2 regions of the Bacillus sp. DU-106 genome follow, and region 2 is predicted to be linked to the other one. Evidence: riboswitches for the same ligand, from Rfam matches in the RefSeq annotation. Region 2 holds a riboswitch; the other holds the start of a gene.
The links. Region 2 has a riboswitch for preQ1 ahead of queC (7-cyano-7-deazaguanine synthase QueC). Riboswitches for the same ligand answer to the same signal wherever they lie in the genome.
Positions count from the first base shown of each region.

Region 1: it holds a riboswitch for preQ1, as region 2 does, so the genes downstream of both, C3Y97_RS07970 (QueT transporter family protein) here and queC (7-cyano-7-deazaguanine synthase QueC) in region 2, are expected to answer to the same signal.

Region 1 covers NZ_CP026607.1:1,535,022-1,545,813, forward strand. The annotation lists gene C3Y97_RS07935 (DUF11 domain-containing protein) at 1-2,665, opposite strand, end outside; gene C3Y97_RS07940 (GNAT family N-acetyltransferase) at 2,788-3,648, shown strand; gene C3Y97_RS07945 (cysteine hydrolase family protein) at 3,683-4,243, opposite strand; gene C3Y97_RS07950 (DUF6123 family protein) at 4,426-4,686, shown strand; gene C3Y97_RS07955 (DMT family transporter) at 4,689-5,594, opposite strand; gene C3Y97_RS07960 (reverse transcriptase-like protein) at 5,608-5,994, opposite strand; gene C3Y97_RS07965 (aldose 1-epimerase family protein) at 6,064-6,936, opposite strand; PreQ1 riboswitch class I at 7,069-7,113, shown strand; gene C3Y97_RS07970 (QueT transporter family protein) at 7,120-7,605, shown strand; gene C3Y97_RS07975 (ribonuclease H family protein) at 7,757-8,416, shown strand; gene C3Y97_RS07980 (zinc-finger domain-containing protein) at 8,429-8,605, shown strand; gene C3Y97_RS07985 (DUF2564 family protein) at 8,639-8,887, opposite strand; gene cspB (cold shock-like protein CspB) at 9,007-9,204, opposite strand; gene C3Y97_RS07995 (YqcI/YcgG family protein) at 9,469-10,197, shown strand; gene C3Y97_RS08000 (LysE family transporter) at 10,212-10,792, shown strand, end outside.
Region 2 covers NZ_CP026607.1:1,294,448-1,305,239, reverse strand. The annotation lists gene C3Y97_RS06725 (YkvS family protein) at 56-241, shown strand; gene queF (preQ(1) synthase) at 290-787, opposite strand; gene queE (7-carboxy-7-deazaguanine synthase QueE) at 806-1,522, opposite strand; gene queD (6-carboxytetrahydropterin synthase QueD) at 1,515-2,006, opposite strand; gene queC (7-cyano-7-deazaguanine synthase QueC) at 2,006-2,668, opposite strand; PreQ1 riboswitch class I at 2,762-2,805, opposite strand; gene kinB (sporulation sensor histidine kinase KinB) at 3,012-4,220, shown strand; gene C3Y97_RS28035 (DUF6254 family protein) at 4,232-4,348, opposite strand; gene C3Y97_RS06695 (DinB family protein) at 4,457-4,990, opposite strand; gene C3Y97_RS06690 (M3 family oligoendopeptidase) at 5,128-6,822, opposite strand; gene C3Y97_RS06685 (MarR family winged helix-turn-helix transcriptional regulator) at 6,979-7,425, opposite strand; gene C3Y97_RS06680 (DUF3149 domain-containing protein) at 7,621-9,117, shown strand; gene C3Y97_RS06675 (aspartyl-phosphate phosphatase Spo0E family protein) at 9,147-9,428, opposite strand; gene C3Y97_RS06670 (divergent polysaccharide deacetylase family protein) at 9,904-10,674, shown strand.

The DNA.
Region 1 (10,792 bases), 240 kb from region 2:
ACGTTTTATCTACAGATTTATTAGCACGGAGATTTGCTAGTCTAATTGTTGATGTAACAGAATTAGAATTTGCTGTTTTTGAAGTCGGTGGCAAACTTGGATTTACAGTATATAGATAAGAAGCGAAGGCGTTATTAATGATAGGATTTTGGGTCGTAATATTGATGACTGTTACTTGGAAAGAAAGGGTAACAGTAGACCCACCAGGAATTGTGCCGATAGGTAAAGCAACGAGAGAATCTACATTTTGTAAAACTCCGTTTAGTGTTACAGTACCAGGAGTCAATATCGTTCCGTTTGGAAGTGGATCTGTTAGTTGCACGTTATTAGCGGCTGTATTTCCACTGTTTGTAATAAGGATTGTATAACTTATTGTTTCGCCAATTGTAGCAAATTGTTTATTTGTTGATTTTGTTAATGTTACATTCGCATTGTTAATTTGAGTGGAAACGAGATTCGAAGAAATATTTTTTGTAACAGGTGATTGGCTAGGATTGACAGTATATTGATAAGAAGCGCTTGATCCGTTAGATACGACATTTGACGTGGGTATTGTGTTTACTACTACTTGAAATGCAACATTTTTTGTTGTGCCGCTTGTTATGGATCCAATGTTCACGCCGGTAGCGGGATTTGCACCCACTTGTGTCGTGCCATCTATTGTTAAACTGTTTAGAACGAAAGTTGTTCCAGTAGGGATGACATCTGTAAAAATAACATTGTTCGCATTTGTATTACCTGTACCTGTAAAGGAAACGGTGTACGTTAGTGTATCACCAATATCTGCAAAATTTTTATCTACTGCTTTCGTCATTGTTACAGTAGCATTATTCACTTGAGTGGAGACAATATTTGTCGTATCAGTCCCACTTACTGCTGGTTGATTAGGTACAGGAATGTATTGATATGTTGTTGTTCCACTATTTAATATTGGGTTTGTTTGAGGGATAGAAGGAACGAGCACTTGGAATGAAATAGTAGTAGTGGAATTTGCGGCAATTGAACCAATTGTTATACCATTAGCGGGATTTGCGCCAGCTTGAGTAACTCCGTTCACAGTTACACTCCCTGGAATGAAAGTAGTCCCGCTAGGAATCGGATCCGTATATATCACATTCGTTGCAGCGATATTTCCTATATTAGCTAAGGCAATACTGTAAGTTAATGTTTCACCAATATCGGTAAAAAGTTTGTTAACTGATTTTGTTCCATTAATATCTGCAAGGTTAATTTGTGTTCCAGCAGAGTTACTTGTTGCAAGACCATTAAAAGTTGTTCCTCCGGCGATTGGTGTATATTGAAATGTAATATTAGCAGTGTTAGAGATAGGATTTTGACTTGGAAGAGAAACGACAGTAGCTTGGAAAGTTACTATACGAGAAGCACCATTATTAATTGTTCCAAGAGATATACCAGCCGCAGGATTTGCATTTGTTTGTGGTACGTTATCTACTGTTACAGTGCCGGGTATAAAAGAAGTACCATTAGGGAGACTATCTATAAAAATAGCGTTATTGGCAGGAAGAAGCCCGGTGTTAGGGATAGTAACTGTATAAGTGAGAATATCTCCAATTGCAGCAACACTTTTATTTACGCTTTTCGTTGCTTGTATATTTGGGGAGTTTATATTAATTTGTAAGCCGACTGTATTTAACATATATGCATCTCCGTTAGTAGTTAAACGGATTGCAGCGGATACTTGTGAGTTTGTTAAATAAGGAGAAATATCAATAGAAGTAATATCCCAGCCCTGTCTTCCTGCGGAAATGTTTGTACCTGTAGAAGCACTTTGATTTCGCGTTCCAAATGTCCCAGTTGTATCTAAGTTTCCTGCAGCATTATTAACTTGAGAACCGAAGAAATTATTTATGGCATTATTTGGTCCAGATAAAGCATTTAATGAACTGAAATTTGGTCCAAATAAAGCTTGATCCCCGGTTAAATCTGCATCTCCTTCGGTAGAACTTAAAAATAATCTCCCGCTTACTGGTCCTCCTGAAGGTGTTAAAAATCCAGAAACAGATACATCGGCACTACCAGTTTCTGCAGAAACACGGTTACCAGCTACATAAATGGTTAAGTTTCTTGCTGGCAATGTCCCGTTTTGATAAGCGACGATAAGCGTCCATCCAGCCGAATTAATTGTTCCATTAGAAGCATCTATAGGATCTACAAGTCCAGGAACCGCTCCTGTAGTATAGGAACCAGCACCTCCCGCTTGAATAAGAGTTGTTACGTCTGCTGAACGAGTGTAAAAGCCAAATGTAATAGAGTTTGAAACGAAAGTTTGATTTGAAGCCGTAACAGCTGAAGGAGTAATCGAGTATGTTGAAACAGGTGTTGTAAAAGAAACTGGGTTTCCTAATACACTCGTAATGTTTTGATCACGAGATAAATAGTTTCCACCCCAAACGAGTTCTGCGTAAAGAATAGTACTACCAGCAGGGATATTTAAAATAGCGGTAGAACTATTTTGTGTATAGTTTAATGTTGTACCAGCAGGAAAAGTAGTTACTTGTAAAGCAGTATTCGTAGTTGCGAATGCACCAATTGCCCCGATTGTACCAGCACGGTTTTGATTGCTGATTTTACTTAAGCCTAAAGTATTACCTGTAATAGCGAGTGCGCCGTTAGTGGTGGTAGAAAATCGATTCGTAATGGGCATGTTGTCACCTCATTTACAATATAGTCTTGGTCAAAATAACATATGTGTGTGACAAATAAAGGGAAACATGTACAAGTTGATTTCGTAATAATGATTTAAATGTCTAGATAAGGGGATGGAGTATGATTGAATTGGAATTTAGAGTGGAGCGTCTTCGGAAAGAACAAATAAGCGACATTGTAGCGCTATCTTCTTATATTGGTTGGGATTATAACAGAGAAGAAATTGAGACTATTTTTAACGCAGGGATTGTATACGGTGTTTGGAATGAGAAAGAGGAACTAATTGCTAGCGCAGCAATAATATTATATGGGGAGAAATTAGCATCTATCGGAATGGTGATTGTACATCCAGATTATAAGGGGAGAGGGATTGGAAAGATAATAACGGAAGCGTGCGTTAAAAGCGTATCAGCTCATACTCCAATTATGCTTATTGCTACGGATGAAGGGAAACCTTTATATGAAAAGTTAGGATTTAGGGCAGTAAGTTATGTTTCTAAATACATATGTAACTCATACAATGCGAAACATTATTGTGTAAGAAATGAAGATTATGTGATGAATTATGAAGAGGGTGATTTAGAAAAAATAATAAAAATAGATGAATATGCGTTTGGAACAAATAGAAAAGAGTTTTTAAAGAAAAGAATTATGCAAAGTGAACAGTGTATCGTTGTAAAGGACAAGGAACAAAATGTATTAGGTTACGGTTTAAGCATACAAACACCAGAAAATAAGATAATAGGGCCGGTTGTTGCTAAAAATGATGAGATGGCAATGAGAATTGTACATGATTTAGCAAAAGGGCATAATGGTAAATTAAGAATTGATGTACTAGAAGGAAAGAAAGATTTCATGAAAGTATTAGAGATTGCTGGTTTTAAAAAGGTGAATACACCACCAATTATGATGAAAAATAGCGGTCAATTATTAAAAAGGAATAATGAGTTATATAGCATTGCAGCACAAATTTTTGGGTGAAAAAGAATCCTTCTGAATGAAGGATTCTTTTTCGCTAATCACGATATTGATCATGAGTCGGCTGAAAGAGGTCTTCCTCGATATCTCTCACCATAGAAAAATGATCAACGTTATAATGACCGTGTAAAGTTTTATTGTGATGACCAATAATTTGCTCTGCAGACAATACGTTAGAATCAGTTGTTGAATGCCCGTTTTTAATTAATGTAACGTCAAATCCTTGTACAGTTGCTGTCCTAACGGCAGTGTCAATGCAATGTTCTGTTTTACATCCGCCTATAACAATATGATTAATGTTTTCTTCTTTTAAAAGTTCAAGTAAAGAAGTGCCGTAGAATGAATTGGTTGCTGCTTTATTAATAAAGATTGCAGACTGGGGTACTTGAATTTGATTATGTACTTCAAATCCTTCGCCACTACCAGAAGCAACATCGATATCTCTTACGAAAACAATAAGAGCATTTGAATCTATTGCTTTCTGCAGGGCTATATTTAGTGTAGATAATAGCTCGGTTTTACGAAAAACTTCATTTTCTTGCTCATTTCCATCAATTAATTCTTGCTGAGCGTCAATAATTAATAGTGCTTGTTTCATCGTGTCTCCCCTTTAATATGAAATAAGTTCCACTGTACATATTCCTTCAGATTGTTAGAAAATCCTCCATTGTAAGAGAAGTAGAAGATTGATTTACAAAGTTGTCAAAGAAATTTCATTCTCATAGCGTGTAAAAACATGTATGATAGGAGATGGAGAATTTTTGAGTAGGTGGGAATAACATGCAAACAGTAGAAGATTATCTTTCATTCTTACATACGAAAGGATTTAAATTATCAGAGGAAGCACAAGGGTTTATTATGTTTGGACAAGGATATACTGGTGCGTCTGATGGGATTGTGAACGCAGCAATAGAAGCCACAATTAAACATCAATTGCAGTTTGATGGTAGTTATTTCGTTGCGTTATTAGAACGATTGAAAGAGGAAGAAATTACAGATAAAAAAAGCGCTAAGGCTTTTATGCGGAAGTTACAAGCGTAACTTCACGCAGCCTGCGCTTCTTTTTTTGTTTTGGAAGGTAATTCAACAAAAATCATGCCTAGAAAAATACATAGACATCCGATAATAGCAGAAATAGAAAGTTGTTCATTTGCAACGAGAACGCTTGTTAATGCAGCAAAAACGGGCTCCATTGCGAAAATAATTGCTACTCTCGTTGGAGAAGTGTGTTTTTGTGCCGATGTTTGAATGAAAAAAGCAATAGATGTTGCAAACAGGGCAGTTAGAAAGAGTGCGAATAAAAAGGATTGATTCGTCCATAGTGATACTGAAAATAACTTTTCCCAATCTTCAAACAAGAAAGCGCAAATAGAAGAAAATATACCAACAGCTAATACTTGAGATGTGCTTAATAATAAAGGTGATATTTTTTTAGAAAAGAAGCCGTTAATAAGAATATGGGCAGCGAAAGCGACTGCACAACCAAGAACAAGTATATCTCCTATATTTAATTGGAAAGAATCAGCAGCTGTTAATAAGTACAAACCTGTTGTAGCTACAGCAATACCAAGTACGATGAAAATGGTGGCTTTTTGTTTTAAAAAGATAAATGATAAGATTGGGACCATAACAATGCTTAGCCCAGTTAAGAAACCTGCTTTTGAAGAAGTTGTATAAAGTAAGCCAAATGTTTGTAATAAATAGCCGACAAATAAGAAGAACCCAACCATTAATCCAGCTAAACTACTATGTTTTAATTCTTGTTTTGAAGTTTTCTGTGAGAAAATAATTTGAACGAATAATAAAATAATTCCAGCGAATAAAAAGCGAATACCATTAAACGTAAATGGACCAACGAAAGACATAGCGTTTTGAACGACAACAAACGTAGCTCCCCAAATAAAAGAGACAAATAATAAAGCAAGAGGAGCAATCCACTCTTTTTTCACACTCATACCCCCGTTAATTTTGTAAGATAGCTTTTCTAGCTAATTCATCAGCTACTTTATTTTGACTACTTGGAATCCACTTAATAAAAAAGAGATCGAAGTTTTTTATGTACTGCAGTGCTTCATCTAAAAGAGGTGCAAATATTTTATTTTTTGCGTATTCCTTTTCAACAGCCCGCTCAACAAGCTGCGAATCTGTACGAAAAGAGACAGTGCTATAATTATGCTCGATGCAATATTTTAATGCTAAAAGTAAAGCGCGGTATTCTGCTTCATGATTGGACATTGTTCCAAGTGGTACTGATAATTGTACAGGTGGCTGAACGCCTTTAATAAACACTCCTGCACCAGAAGGACCAGGATTTCCTTTTGATGCACCATCAATATATACTTCAATCAAAATGAGAAACCTCCAAATTATAAGATGATCCCCTACTTAAATATTTTTTTGAAGTAGGGGATAGAGTAGTTATCCGATTGTGATGCTGTAACGACATGTAAATGTTTCATTCGCTTGTAAAGATTGAATTCCCTTTTTGTTCTTGAAATCTTTTGCTGGATTTACTTCATCAGCGATGCCATACCAAGGTTCAATACATAAGAAAGGTGCGTTATCCCCTGGTGTCCATACGCCAACAAATGGGAATCCATCAAATTCTACTTTTACAAATTTATTATGTTTATGAGAACGAATCGAAATTTCATTCGTATTCATATGTTCAAAAATAAGTGCATCATTTTTGAATAAATCATATGTAAGTGGCAATTCAGTCGTATTTTCAGCGATTAATTGCTTTTTGTTTGAAAGATAAGGTCCTTCTAATACGCTTGTTTCTAAGCGTTCCGAACCATTAAACGATAAGTGATAATCTGTAAATGATTCACCGTCCAATAAAGGGAAGTTGAATCCAGGATGTGCTCCGATTGAGAAGAACATCTCTTTTGAAGTAGGATTGTTTACTTCATATGTTATATGAACGCTTTGTCCATTTAGCTCATAAGAAACGAGTAATTCGAATTCGTATGGGTATTTTTTTAATGTTTCTTCATTACTAGTAACGATATAAGTGATTTTTGTTTCGCTTTGTTCTTTCACAGAGAAAGTAAGATCACGAGCGAAACCGTGTTGTGTTAATGAATATGGTTTACCGTCTACGTAGTATGTATTATCTACTAATCGGCCGACAATTGGGAACAAAATTGGTGCACGGCGTCCCCAATAAGTAGAATCACCTTGCCATAAATATTCTGTGTTGTCTTCTTTTAAGCGAACGCTCTGTAATTCTGCACCTTTGTCAGAAATGGAAACGATCACTTTTTCATTTTGAATTGTTGCTGTCATGAAGTGAAACCTCCTAAATCTTTCATATGTTTCATTATACGTTGTCTAAAAGGAAAAAGGTAGTTTATGATAGGAATCTATTGACGAAAGAGGGGCTACCACGTAAAATATAATCTTGGTGCTTAAAAAACGAATAACGTGGTTCGAAACCATCCCACGTAAAAAAACTAAGGAGATTTTGTCATGAATATTAGAACTTTAGTCGGTAATGGTATTTTAGCGGCATTATATATTGCTGTTTCTATGCTTATTCAGCCATTTGGCTTTACGAATGTACAATTTCGTATTTCAGAGATGTTTAATCATCTCGTTGTATTTAACAAGAAAGCAATTTACGGAATTGTATTAGGTGTATTTTTAACGAATCTCTTTTTCTCACCTATGATCGCTTACGATTTAGTATTTGGAGTAGGGCAATCTATTCTTGCGTTAGTTGCAACGATTATTTCTATGCGATTTATTAAAGGTGTTTGGGCTCGTATGATTTTTAATACAGTTATTTTTACAATTACAATGTTTATGATTGCAATTGAACTTCATCTTGCATTGGGTTTACCATTTATGTTGTCTTGGTTAACTTGTGCAATTGGTGAATTTGTTGTCATGGCGATCGGTATGCCTGTAATGTACTGGATTAATAAGCGAGTACAATTTGAAAGATTTATGTAATAGATGAAAGAGCTATTCCTATAGGGATAGCTCTTTTTGTATGTAATCATATTGAATATAATGCTGTGACTCTAGATAAAATATAATAAAATAAAGTGAGGCTTCAATTAGCCGGATATATATAAGAAGTCTTACATAAGGGGAATGTAGTATGAAATATAAAATTCATTGGTTGTATAAAACGAAGCGTGGATTGCAGACGGAATTAACAACAGAGTATATGAACATAGAAGAAGTACTTCAATTTGCAGAGGATTTTGAGAAAACAGGAAGAGCTAAGGAACTTTTATTTTACGATGAAATGGACGCAGAATGGTCATTAAAAGAGATGAAAAAGTTAAGTAAGCAAGTAGAGGAAGAGCCCCAAGAAATACTCGTTTATTTTGATGGGGGGTATGATGTGCAAACGAAAGAAGCTGGCGTTGGTATATGTGTGTATTATAAAAAAGGAAATACAAACTACCGCATTCGCCGCAATGCATATATAGAAGGTATATATGATAATAATGAAGCGGAATATGCATCATTATTATACGGTATGAATATACTCGAGGAACTAGGGATTAAGTATGAAGCAGTTACACTTCGCGGAGACTCACAAGTGGTACTGCAGCAATTAGCCGGAGAATGGCCTTGTTATGATGAACATTTAAATCATTATTTAGACCAAATTGAGCAAAAGGCGAAGCAAATGAAATTAAAACTTATATGTGAGCCGATATCTAGAAAACAAAATAAAGAAGCACATCAATTAGCTACGCAAGCATTAGAAGGAACAAGTATTGATAGTCATAAAGAAATAACCGAATAGAGAGGTGCAAAGGTGGATAAAAAGCAACTCATTACAGAGGTAAATGACTTATTAGAAACGTATTGTGAAGGATGTTTTTTGCGAGAACATAATCGAAAGACAAATAGTAAGTATTACGCTCATTCATTTTGTATAAGGCAATGTACAGTGGGAGAAACATTGAAAAAGTATGGGGAACAGTTGTCATGAAAAAACATCCAGAGAAAATTCTCTGGATGTTTTTTAGTGTCTTGCTTCGTTTAGTTGATGCTCACATTTATTTAATTTTTTTTCCTCATTCATTAAAAATGGCTCATCTAAATCAGTTGCAACAGATTTCATAATTTCAAGCTGAGAGCGAGCTGCTTCTACAGCAGTAGTAGCATGTTCTAATGTATCTGGATCCATTGAAATTGTTGCTGATCCTACCATTTTTTGTGCTGTTTCTACACGGAATTTCACTTCTTCAAAATCATTTACTTCTGATCCCATTAATAATTCCTCCTTTGTATAGTGCGCATTTCACATAGTTTTTGCTCTGTAAAACGGAAATATACAAAGGAATAACAAAGGAGGTTACCAAGTAAGGTAACCTCCTGTTATATGTTGGATTAAAGTTTTACTACGTTAGCAGCTTGAGGTCCGCGGTTACCTTCAGTAATGTCGAAAGATACTTCTTGACCTTCTTCTAAAGCTTTGTAGCCGTCGCCTTGAATAGCAGAGAAATGTACGAATACATCGTCAGCGCCTTCCATTTCGATAAATCCAAAACCTTTTTCGTTGTTAAACCATTTTACTTTTCCTTGCATGTTACAATTCCTCCTAAAAGCGTTTACTATTTTCATTTAGTGAAATTCATTTTAAAAAAATAATATAAACTAAAAATGCTATATTCTTGAATATTCTGCTAAATGATTAATTTAAATATACACGAATTGGGAGAATTTAGTCAAGTAAGCGATTTTATTTTTTTGTATTTTTAAATAATTTTTCAGTCAAATTTTTAAATAGGTATAGGACAGGCTGAGTATATAATATTCTTAATTGAATGCTATACATAATGAGGTGAAAGAATGAATAAGTCTTACTTATTAGATAATGAAGGAATGAGAACGAGAACCGACATACCGGATTGGGTTGCAAAAGAATTTGAGATTTTTTCAAATGTTGTGTTAGAACCAACTTTTCCATGTTATTTCGGTTTAACAGCTTTGAAAAAGAATGAACTTCGTTATTCATTTCTTTCTCATAATGATTGGAGTCATTTACCACATACAATGTTATCTTTTTTAGAGTTAATGAAAGAGAGGCCGATTGTAAGAAGGGGCTTTTTCCTTTTTGTAGAACCGGAATGTGAAGAACAGCCACTCGAATATTACCGTGATTCCTTTTGGAAAGTGTTACAGTATTTACATGAAAACGATAATCAAGCATGGCCAAAGCAAATTCCTGAAGATCCAGACCATTATTTATGGGAATTTTCATTTGGTGGTGAGCCAATATTCGCATTTGGAAATGCGCCAGCTTATAAACAACGAAAAACTAGACATTTAGGGAATTCTCTCGTTATTGGGTTTCAGCCACGCACTATTTTTGATGGATTAGAGGGAGATCGTCCTAAAGGAGCATATTCAAGACAAATGGTTCGTGAGCGAGTTGAAAAGTGGGATCAATTGCCGAAACATCCTAACATTAGTCATTATGGTGACCCAGAGCATCGTGAATGGAAACAATATTTCATAGGAGACGATGTAGAGCCAATAAAAGGGAAATGTCCTTTTCTTCATAGGATAGAAAAGTAAGAGCCATCACCTAGATGGCTCTTTTGTATATTTTGGATAAAAAAGGGTATTTTATTATGAAAGCTAGTCTATTTTTTCAAATTACATCATTAACTAGTAGTAAAGAGAGTAGAAAGGATAGAGCGATGTTTGGAGCAATTATACAGCAAATCATATTAGGTATATCATTAGCTGCGCCAGTAGGGCCGATTAATATTGAAATGTTAAAACGAGGAATTGAACGTGGGTTTTGGCACGCTTGGGTTGTTGGAATTGGTGGAATGACTGCAGATGTTTTATTTATGCTTCTCATTTATTTCGGTTTATCTTCTGTGTTTATGTATACATATGTACAAGCCTTCATGTATTGCACGGGTTTTTTCTTGTTATTTTATTTAGGATTTCAAAGTGTAAAACAAGGAATTTTCGACTCGAATATGGAATATAAAAAAGAAGAGGTAGGTGGCCTTAAGCAATCGTTTATGGCAGGATTTTTAATTGCGATATCCAATCCATTAAATCTTGTTTTTTGGTTTGGTATATACGGAAGTACACTTAGCTCATTACTTACGAAGGTAACGAAACAAGAAGCTTTTTTGTACAGTCTTTGCATTAT
Region 2 (10,792 bases):
AAAAAAACCCAAATTTATTCTTTTTTTGGGAAAACTGTAACAAGGAGAGTTGCTTATGCAGATCGCAGAAACTGGAGATATCATCGAATTTAAAGGTGGAATGCAAGGCCGTGTTCAAAAAGTAAATCAAAACTCTGTTATTGTTGATATAACAATTATGAAGAATTTTAGAGAACTAGATATGGAACCTCTTACAGTTGTAAGTCATAAAAACTATACTGTCATTAATCAAAATGCATAATATAATAGAAAGAAAGGGCCTGTATACTATACAGGCCCTTTCTTTCTATTAACGATTATCAATTGTTTCCGGATATAGATCGTGGTTCATCATGCGGTAATCAGCCATTTGTTCATACTTCGTCCCTGGGCGCCCGTAGTTGCAGTATGGATCAATTGAAATGCCACCACGTGGTGTGAATTTCCCCCATACCTCAATATAACGTGGATCCATTAATTTAATTAAATCGTTCATAATAACGTTCATGCAATCTTCATGGAAATCACCATGATTGCGGAAACTAAATAAATACAACTTTAAAGATTTACTCTCTACCATTTTTTGCTCTGGAATATAGCTAATATAAATTGTTGCAAAATCTGGTTGTCCTGTTTTCGGGCATAAACTTGTAAATTCAGGACAATTGAATTTTACAAAATAATCACGGTTTGGATGATTATTATCAAATACCTCTAATATTTCTGGGCTATATTCAAATAAATATTTTGTATTTTGATTCCCTAGTAATGTTACATCTTTTAAATCTTCATCTAATCTTCCTGTCATTTTAAACATCCCTTCTCGTTATACGCCGCGCTTATTTCCCCATACTAACGCATGAAGCTGAGGCAATACTTTTGCATCATTCATCTCTTTACAATTTACAGCTTTATCAATCAGCCATTCATACTTATCTAATAATTTTTTTATAAGCATCGCATCATCCACTGTTTTTGTATCATCGTTTCCTACTTGTAAGAAAAATGGTACCTTTGGATAACGTTCGTGCATCTTAACTGCATATTCAAAATCATGATCATCGAATACTACTACTTTTAAACTAATATCTTTTCCTGCTAGTTTCTGAATAATAGCATCTAACCTCTGAAAATCTGTTTTCATCGTTGAACTTGGTGGTTTTGGAGAAATTGTTATCTCATCAATTTGAAGTAACCAATCTTGCCATTTACTCCCTTGCGTTTCAATTGCCGTTCGCATTCCATTTTCTTTTAATATAGAAAGAAGAAACTCAATATTTTTCAATAATGCCGGATTTCCACCTGAAATCGTAACATGAGAAAAATTTTCTCCTCCAATTGCAACAAGCTCATCCCAAATATCTTCTGGTGTCATCTGTCTAATTTGATCTTTAGCTGATCCATCCCACGTAAAAGCAGAATCACACCAAGCACAGCTATAATCACAACCAGCTGTACGGATAAACATTGTCTTTTGCCCTACAACCATTCCTTCACCTTGAATAGTCGGACCGAATATTTCTAAGACAGGGATTTTACTCATCAAGCATCCACTCCCGTCTTACTTCCGCATAACTAGTCGGCGTCTCAAATAAACGAACAAATTCAACGCGAGCTCCTTTATATTCGTTCACTCTATTCTCTTTTGTTAGTGCTTCTGCCATCTTTTCATAAATCCAAACGACCATATTTTCAGCAGTCGTATTCATTGCAGGTAACGTTTCGTTTAAATAACGATGATCTAGATAAATTTCTATTTCATTCTTCCAAATTTCTTTTATATCTCCAAAGTCAATTGCAAGACCTATTTCATTTACATATCCACTAATTCCAAATACAACTTTATATGTGTGACCATGTAAGTTTTTACATTTCCCTTCATAACAGTGTAAATGGTGTGCTGCATCAAATGTAAATTCCTTGCTGACCATTACTCTTTTATTATGGTATTTGAGTTGTTTACGCTGAATATCCTTGTCCATTTTTTGCAAATTCTCTACGATGCGAAATCCAAAAAAGTTATCCATTAGTTGTTCGCTCCTTCGCGTTCTTGTAGGTACGTATCTAATCCTGCTTTACGAAGTTGACATGCTGGACATTCACCGCAACCATCACCAATGATTCCGTTATAACATGTTAATGTTTTTTCTCGAACAAACTCAAATGCTCCAAGTTCATCTGATAATTTCCATGTTTCAGCCTTATCAATCCACATAAGTGGCGTGTGAATGACAAACGGGTAATCCATAGATAAATTTAAAGTAACATTTAACGATTTCACAAACACGTCACGGCAGTCTGGATAACCACTGAAATCAGTTTCACATACACCCGTTACAATATGACGTGCTCCAACTTGTTTTGCTAATACAGCAGCAAATGATAAGAAGAGTAAATTTCGTCCATCTACAAATGTCGATGGCAATTCACCTTCTTCATGTGTAATCTCCATATCCGTTCTCGTTAACGCATTTGGAGCAAGTTGATTTAATAGACTCATATCTAGTACCGTATGCTTTATTCCTAGTTCTTTTGCAATTTCCGCTGCACAATCAATTTCTAGCTTATGACGTTGATTGTAATTAAACGTTACAGCTTCTACCTCTGCAAACTGCTCTATTGCCCAAAATAAACATGTCGTACTATCTTGTCCTCCACTAAAAACAACAACTGCTTTTTCTTTTTTCATTTCACTCATTCTCCTTCTCTACTATAAATAAGAAGAAAGAACGTTCTTGAACTGTCACAATAAAAAAACAAAACAATACCTAAGGATATTGTTGTTTCCATAGTTTTTTATAGAGGGAGTTCGCGAACCTCTCCCGCGCAGTGCACGGAATTTCTTCTTTCATTGACATAGCTTATTGTAACATATTGTATACTAGCGTAAAAATTTCTGATTTTTCCGCTATTTATTATTTCATTTCTTTCATTTTATAGTATGATTAATTTAATATAAGAAGAGAGGAGGCATCCCACTGAAATCCTTTATTATTTATCTCTTTTTAAATATATTATTCATCCTGATTACAATGCTCGTATATCATTTATTTTGGAATCAAAAAGGGAAACGCTCTCCTAAATTAAATTCAGCTATATTCATTGTACTCTGTTGCCTCGCTACCGTACTCTGTATTACATTTGCAGCAAAAACAAATAATGGTTTTCAATTTGATATGCGCCATATTGTATTAATTGTCGGTACATTAACGGGAGGGCCTATTGCTGGTGGTTCTATCTTAGTTGTATTAAACATATATCGCTTATTATTAGGTGGGGTAGGTGTTTTCCCATCTCTTATCGGTTCTGTTCTTCTATTTATTGTTCTATTATTAACATATAAATTTTTCAATCGAACTTATAATCGTATAAAAATAACACTTGCTATTATCTACAGTCTCACATACGGATTTAGTTGGATACCCTTCTTCCTTTCAAAGGTTACAAATAAGACTGATTATATACCGCATATTATTGTGTATGAATTATGTTCAATGCTTGGTACGATTCTAATTTTATATTTACTACACATATTACAAACTCAAGTTCGTCTCCAAAATGAACTTATAAATGCTGAAAAGTTTCATTTAATTGGTGAAATGGCAGCGTCTATCTCTCATGAAATTCGCAATCCATTAACTTCAACGAAAGGTTTTTTACAACTGTTACAATCAGATACATGCACTGAGCAGGAACGAAAATTATATATCGACATTGCCATTAATGGCATCGAACAAGCAAATCATGTTCTTACAGATTATTTAACCTTTGCTAAACCAAGCATTGAAAAAGAACAAATATTACAGTTAGAAGAAGAATTACTACATGCATTGTCGCTAATTACACCGCTTGCTAATTTAACAAATGTACGTACTCATTATATAAAGCAAAGCACTTCTTTTTTTATCGCTGGAGAAAAGCAAAAACTAAATCAATGTTTATTAAATATTTTAAAAAATTGCATTGAGGCTATGCCAAAAGGCGGTGATCTTTATTTCACATTAGTTCCTGATCATAAGCATATTCAGTTATATATAAAAGATACAGGAGTCGGTATGGATTCAGAACAAGTAAAACGTCTTGGTTCGCCCTTTTATTCAACGAAAGAAAAAGGTACTGGACTTGGAATGATGGTCGTATTCAGTGTTGTTCAAGCTATGAATGGAAAAATTGATATTATAAGTGAAAAAGGAATCGGTACAACCTTTTTATTAACTTTTCCACTCATACAAAAAACGTGATGAAATACTCATCACGTTTTTTCTGTTCCTTCAACTAATTCAGCAAAAGCTTTCACTTTTCCGTGCGGTTGTTGATTTTCTTTACGTGCTTTCCAGGCGCGCTCTTCTTCTCGCTTCTTCTTAGACATGTTTTTTCAACTCCTTCTTTTCTTTCTTATTTCTCCATGTAGTATTCCAAAATAAGAAAGAAAACTATGCACGTATCAAAAAAGAAGTGGTTTCCCACTTCTTCCACTTTAGCGTTGCAAAATTGCATGTTTCGCCTCTTTTAACTGCGTAAGATGTCTTTGTTCATGCAAATCAAGAAATTGAACCCATTGATACAAATTCAGATCATTAAAAACAGGATGCTTTAATCCATTTTCAAATAGATCTTTTTCATCTATAACACTATGAAGCGCGTGTAATAGTTCTTGGCGTGAATGTTCTAGCAATTGAATTCCTTGCTGTTTTTTCATTAAAGTTTCTGTTGGTTGCATTTGCTGAGGAGCTTCTCGTTTATGTGTGCGATCAAGCGTAAGTTGGAGGTCTTTAAATGGAGTCATGTTTCTTTCATTTTTTTGTAAAGCATATACAAGGGCAGACGTGACAGATTGTTCAACTAAATGCAAGTGGTGTAAAATTTGAATAATACTCCATTTATCACGGCGTGGCTTTACATTCACTTCTGTGTCATTTAACATTTCAATTTCTGATAATAGCGTGCTTCGAGTAGCCTGTAATGAATTTACTAAACTTTCTAAACTTACATCCATATTAGATTGAAGCATACTTGTTCCCCCCCTTTTGTTGGTGAAAAGAGGTGCTCCTTATTAGAAACACCCCTTTAGTATTCTGAATTTTCTTTTATTATCTCATCATTTTCCCATTATGTCGATGTTAAACATGTGAAAAAAGCGCATGTTTTTTACAATTTTGTGTCGTCAATCGCATGTAACCATGCTTCAATTTCTGTAATAACACTTTTCACACAGCCTTCAGCAAATGGTGATGTTAAATTTGCAACCTCTACTAATTCTAAGAACGATTTACTTCCACCTTGTTGGCACAGATTCACATAATCTTCCCACGCCTCTTGTCTATTATCTCTTGCACGTTTCCAAAATTGTAGCGCACAAATTTGAGCAAGCGTGTAATCAATATAATAGAACGGTGAGCTATAAATATGCCCTTGACGTTGCCAAAAACCACCGCGCTCTAAATAATCATTCTCCTCATAATCACGATGTGGTAAATATTTCTTCTCTATGTTACGCCATGCTGTCTTACGCTCTTCAGGTGATGCTTCAGGATTTTCATATACATAATGTTGATATTCATCAACAGATACACCATAAGGTAAAAACAGAAGTGCTGAACTTAAGTGAGAGAAGTAATATTTATCTGCATCTTCTTCAAAGAATAGCTTCATCCATGGCCATGTAAAGAATTCCATACTCATAGAGTGGATTTCACACGCCTCATATGTTGGCCAATTATATTCTGGAATTTCAAATTTACGACTTTCATATACTTGGAAAGCATGACCTGCTTCATGTGTTAATACGTCAATGTCACCAGATGTTCCATTGAAGTTTGAGAAAATAAATGGCGCTTTATAATTCTCAATATATGTACAATATCCGCCACCAGCTTTTCCTTTTTTCGCAACTAAATCTAATAAATCATTATCTAGCATGAAATTGAAAAATTCATCTGTTTCAGCCGATAACTCTTTATACATTGTCTTTCCATGATCAACAATCCAATCCGCATCTCCTTTTGGAGTTGGGTTACCTGTAGCAAACTCAAAGTTTTCGTCGTAATAAGCTAACTTCTCTACACCGATACGTGCTTGTTGTCGCTTTCTTAATTCCGTTGTAACGGGAACGATATAATCTAGCACTTGCTGACGGTAATTAGCCACCATCTCCGCATTATAATCTGTACGGTACATTCTTGCATATCCAAGTTCAACAAAGTTTTTGAAACCTAAAGATTTTGCGATTTTCGTTCTCACTTTAACAAGCTCATCATAAATACGATCTAGTTCTTCCTCATTTCCAGCTAAAAATCCGTAGTATGCTTCACTTGCTGCTTTACGTTCGCTTCTTTCTTTTCCTTGCATAAACGGAATCAGTTGCGATAACGTTCTTTCTTCTCCAGCAAAGTCAATTTTTGCAGATGCTAATAACTGTGTATATTGCGATGATAATTTATTTTCTAATTGTAAATCTTTCACGACTTCATCTGAATATGTTTTTAAATCACATTCTGCTAGAGCAAATAATTGTTTTCCATAATACGCCTCTAATTCTTCACGAAATGGAGAATTAATGAGTGCCTTATAATATTTTGTACCATATCCTTGTACAACTGGAGAGAATTCATCAAAGAAATCCTGCTCCTCCTTATAAAAAGTATCCGTCGTATCAACAGAATGGCGAATGTAACAAAGGTTTCCCATTGTACCAAAATCGTTGCGAATCTCATTAATTGAATGAATGACTTGTTTTTGTTCTTCTACAGTTTTTGCGTTATCAAACTTCTCTAAAGCAACAGTAAATTTCTCTTTTAACTCTTCAATATTTGGGCGTTTATATTCATAGTCTTTAAATGACATGAACGAGCCTCCTCTCCATTACATACCTTTATTATAATTCAATACGTATTCTTGAATTTCCTCTTAATTTTCAACAAATTTCGGCAGTGATTGCCCTGAGCTCATTACAAATAAAAAAGCCTTGGATTTATTTATCCAAAGCTCCTTTGGAACATATTATTTTTCATACTTCCCAATTTTTTTTAATAAATCAAGTAATTCATCTTTTTCATCTTTCGTTAACATTTCAAAAGACTGATGTATAACTTTCTCATGCCCCGGAAAAATAGAAGCAATAAAGTTCTCGCCAGACTCAGTTAATTGCGCGTAAATAACACGTCTGTCATTCGGACATGGAATTCTCTTTACTAATCCCTTTTTCTCCAGCTTATCTACAACATATGTAATGCTGCCACTAGCTATTAAAATACGCTCACCAATTTGCTGAAGTGGTTGACCGCCTTTATGATATAGCAGTTCTAATACAGCAAATTCAGTTGGATTTAACCCGTTACTTTGTATAGATTTATTTGTAGTATCCATAACAGAACGATGTACACGAGATAATGCAATAAATACTTTTAAAGATTGAGAAATATCTTCTCGTTCATTATTTGATGTCATACAACTTTCAACCCTTCACTTAAATTCTCAGCAATAAAAAGAAAATGCCAGTTCATACTTCCTGTGAATTCCGAATGAGCATTCACTCATCCATTTCCTCTCCCCTAATATATTAAGAATCATTCTTGAATAAAAACATGACAATTTTAACATAGTTTATATATAATGATAATAAAAAAAGAAGGAGTACCACATTTGAAAGTCAAATTCCAAAGCATAATTGTATATATATTGCTTGTTATCCTACCGACAATAGGGATTGGTGCTACATTTTATTCGTATCATACATATAAAATGAAACAGGAAAACAAATTATCTGCTCATACAGTTCTCTTTTTATATAGAGATTATTTGGATCATCATCTTGGTGAAGCAATTTCTGCTTTAGACATGCTTGCAAAAGTTGTAGGCACCGAGACTGGTAATATAAATGGTATTAAACAAATTGTACATGATACAGATGGAAACGATGCACGCTTTTCTGGTCTATATTACGCTACACCAGAAGGAGTCATTACAATCGCATCTGAAGATGAATCAAAGCCTATAGATGTTTCAGACCGTAAATATATTCAAGACGCGCTCCAAACTAAAAAAACCACTGTATCATCAGTCATTACTGATCGCGTTCTTGGACATAAAGCTATTATGATTGCTGCCCCCATATTTAATAAACAGAAGGAGCTCTCAGGATTATTATTAGCTAGTTTACGCTTTGATTACATTTCATCTTCTTTAAATGCCATTAAACCACAATACCATTTTGAGGTAACTGATAAACATGATGTAGTTTTTCTAACCGATGATAATAACGACACAAGTGATACGCATTCTAATATGCTTACTACCCCACTCCAAAGATTAAATTGGAAGGTCTCTGTTTCTCCATTACCTATTCATCAAAAAACCTTATACCAGTGGGTTGCAATAGAGTGTATAGCTACTTTATTTTTAATGTCTATTTTATTTTTACTTGCTCAATATATGTTGTTAAAACGTCAAACAAAAATTGAAAGGCAACAAAATGAACTACAAAAAATTGAATTAGTTGGAACTTTTGCAGCGAGTACAGCACACGAAATCCGTAATCCTCTTACTGGAATTAAAGGACTCGTCGCTCTATTAAAAGAGAAATATAAAGATGAGCAAGATCAGTTCTACTTTTCCGTAATTGAACAAGAAATAGAGCGAATCAATGAAATTGTAAGTGAATTTCTTATTCTCGGAAAGCCAACCGCCATCATCGAACAAACGTATGATGTAAGAAAAATTCTAAATGAGGTAGCATTAATTATTCAATCTGAGGCGAATTTACATAACATTGTATTCCATTTACATTTGCCAGACCATCCTGTTCATATCCGTTGTTCGAAAGACCATATGAAACAAGTGGTTTTAAACATTACAAAAAATGCAATTGAGGCCATGACTTCTAGTGATACACTAACCATTGTAGTAAAAAACAATGAAACACACGCACAATTGCAGATTATAGATACTGGAAAAGGGATTCCGCAACATATTCAAAAACACCTCTTTCATCCGTTCTTTACTAATAAAGATACTGGAACAGGTCTTGGACTTGTCATATGTAAACGAATTGTAGAGATGTATAATGGGCATATTTTTATTGACAGTACAGAAAACGAAGGAACAGCAGTTCATATCGAAATTCCGTTACACATAGTATAATTATCCTTATCCTATAAGGGTAATTATACTTATTTCATAAAACCAGCCACAAGCATTCGCCAAAAATTATTTGATTTTCCTTCATACCCGATTTGGAAAATAGGTATTTTTATAATTGAAAACCATTTCGGTGTTTGTTTTTCTTTATAACATTGATATTGTAAAATAAGCTTGTCCAATTCTTGACTAACTTGAATTGTCTCCCTACTATTTAGCCCACTTGTTAATCCTAGTTGAATCATTTCTTCACGTTTCATATGAATATCACGTGAAAGCTTTTCTAATGTGTACTTCCTTTTTACAGTAAACATCCATATCCCCCTTATTATACTTCCATGCTCTTAACTTCACTTCTCCATTGACTTTTTTAACTACTTAATCATATGCAAATTTGAAGAATCAGAAATTTTAACATTTTCTCCCTGTAATTTACAAATCTTTACCCTCACTTTGAGAATTATTACAAATTATTCTATCTTTGTAAATACATTCGCAATAATAGACATTTTTTTCATCTTGTTTTTTTATAAATGCTACGTAAACCGTGGATTCTTAATTTCCCACCTACTTTTCTTCGACATTTTTTGTTTAATTTATATAAAAAAGCAAAACATAATGATGATTGATAAAGTGAAACTTTAATCAGTGTTTTTTGTTCAGCCCCCACTGATTATTAGCATTCACCAATCGGGTAGGCAGTGAATCTCCCACCTATCCAGCCCAATGTTGAGGTGGGAGTCTTACTCCCCACAAATAGCGGGATAACAATAGAAAGGAAATATTTATATGCGAAAATATACGATTGCATTATTCATCATTGTTTTGTTTTTACCGTCCTTCTTATTTCCTATTCAAGCAAACGCTCATACGAATAAAGTTGCTATTGTCATTGATGATTTCGGAAATAATATGAAGGGGACTAATCAAATGTTATCACTTCCCATTCCACTCACTGTTGCTGTTATGCCTTTTCTTCCTTCCACAAAAGAAGATGCAATAGCTGCCCATAAGAAAGGCCATGAAGTTATTATACATATGCCAATGGAACCTATAAAAGGTAAAAAAGAATGGCTTGGGCCGAAAGCAATTACAACTGATTTAAGCGATGAAGAAATAAACAACCGACTTGAACAAGCGATTCAAGAAGTACCGCATGCAATTGGAATGAACAATCATATGGGGTCAAAAGTAACAGCGGATGAAAGAATTGTTCGCCTTATACTTGCTGCTTGTAAAAAACACGGTTTATTTTACTTAGATAGTAAAACGAATCCTAATAGTGTCGTCCCAAAAATCGGAAAAGAATTAGGAGTTCCTATTATTGAAAACCAACTATTTTTTGATGATGTGTATACAGCAGGACATATTTCAAAACAAGCCCAATTACTCATCAAAAAAATTCAAGAAAAACCTATTATGGTAGCTATCGGGCATGTGGGCCCTCCAGGTGAAATTACATCACGCGTTATTGAAACTTCTATCCCTAAAATTCGTGAGCATGCAGACTTTATTTTCTTATCTGATCTAGCATTATCCCCGCCTCCTGTTTCAAAATAAAGTTCATTACTCACATAAAGTAAAACTTTAATCAGCCCTCACCAATTGGGCTTTTATGGGCAATCCGTCCCCCCACTTAACTTCTTTACTTGCGCTGAATTTTGAGGCGCGGATTTTA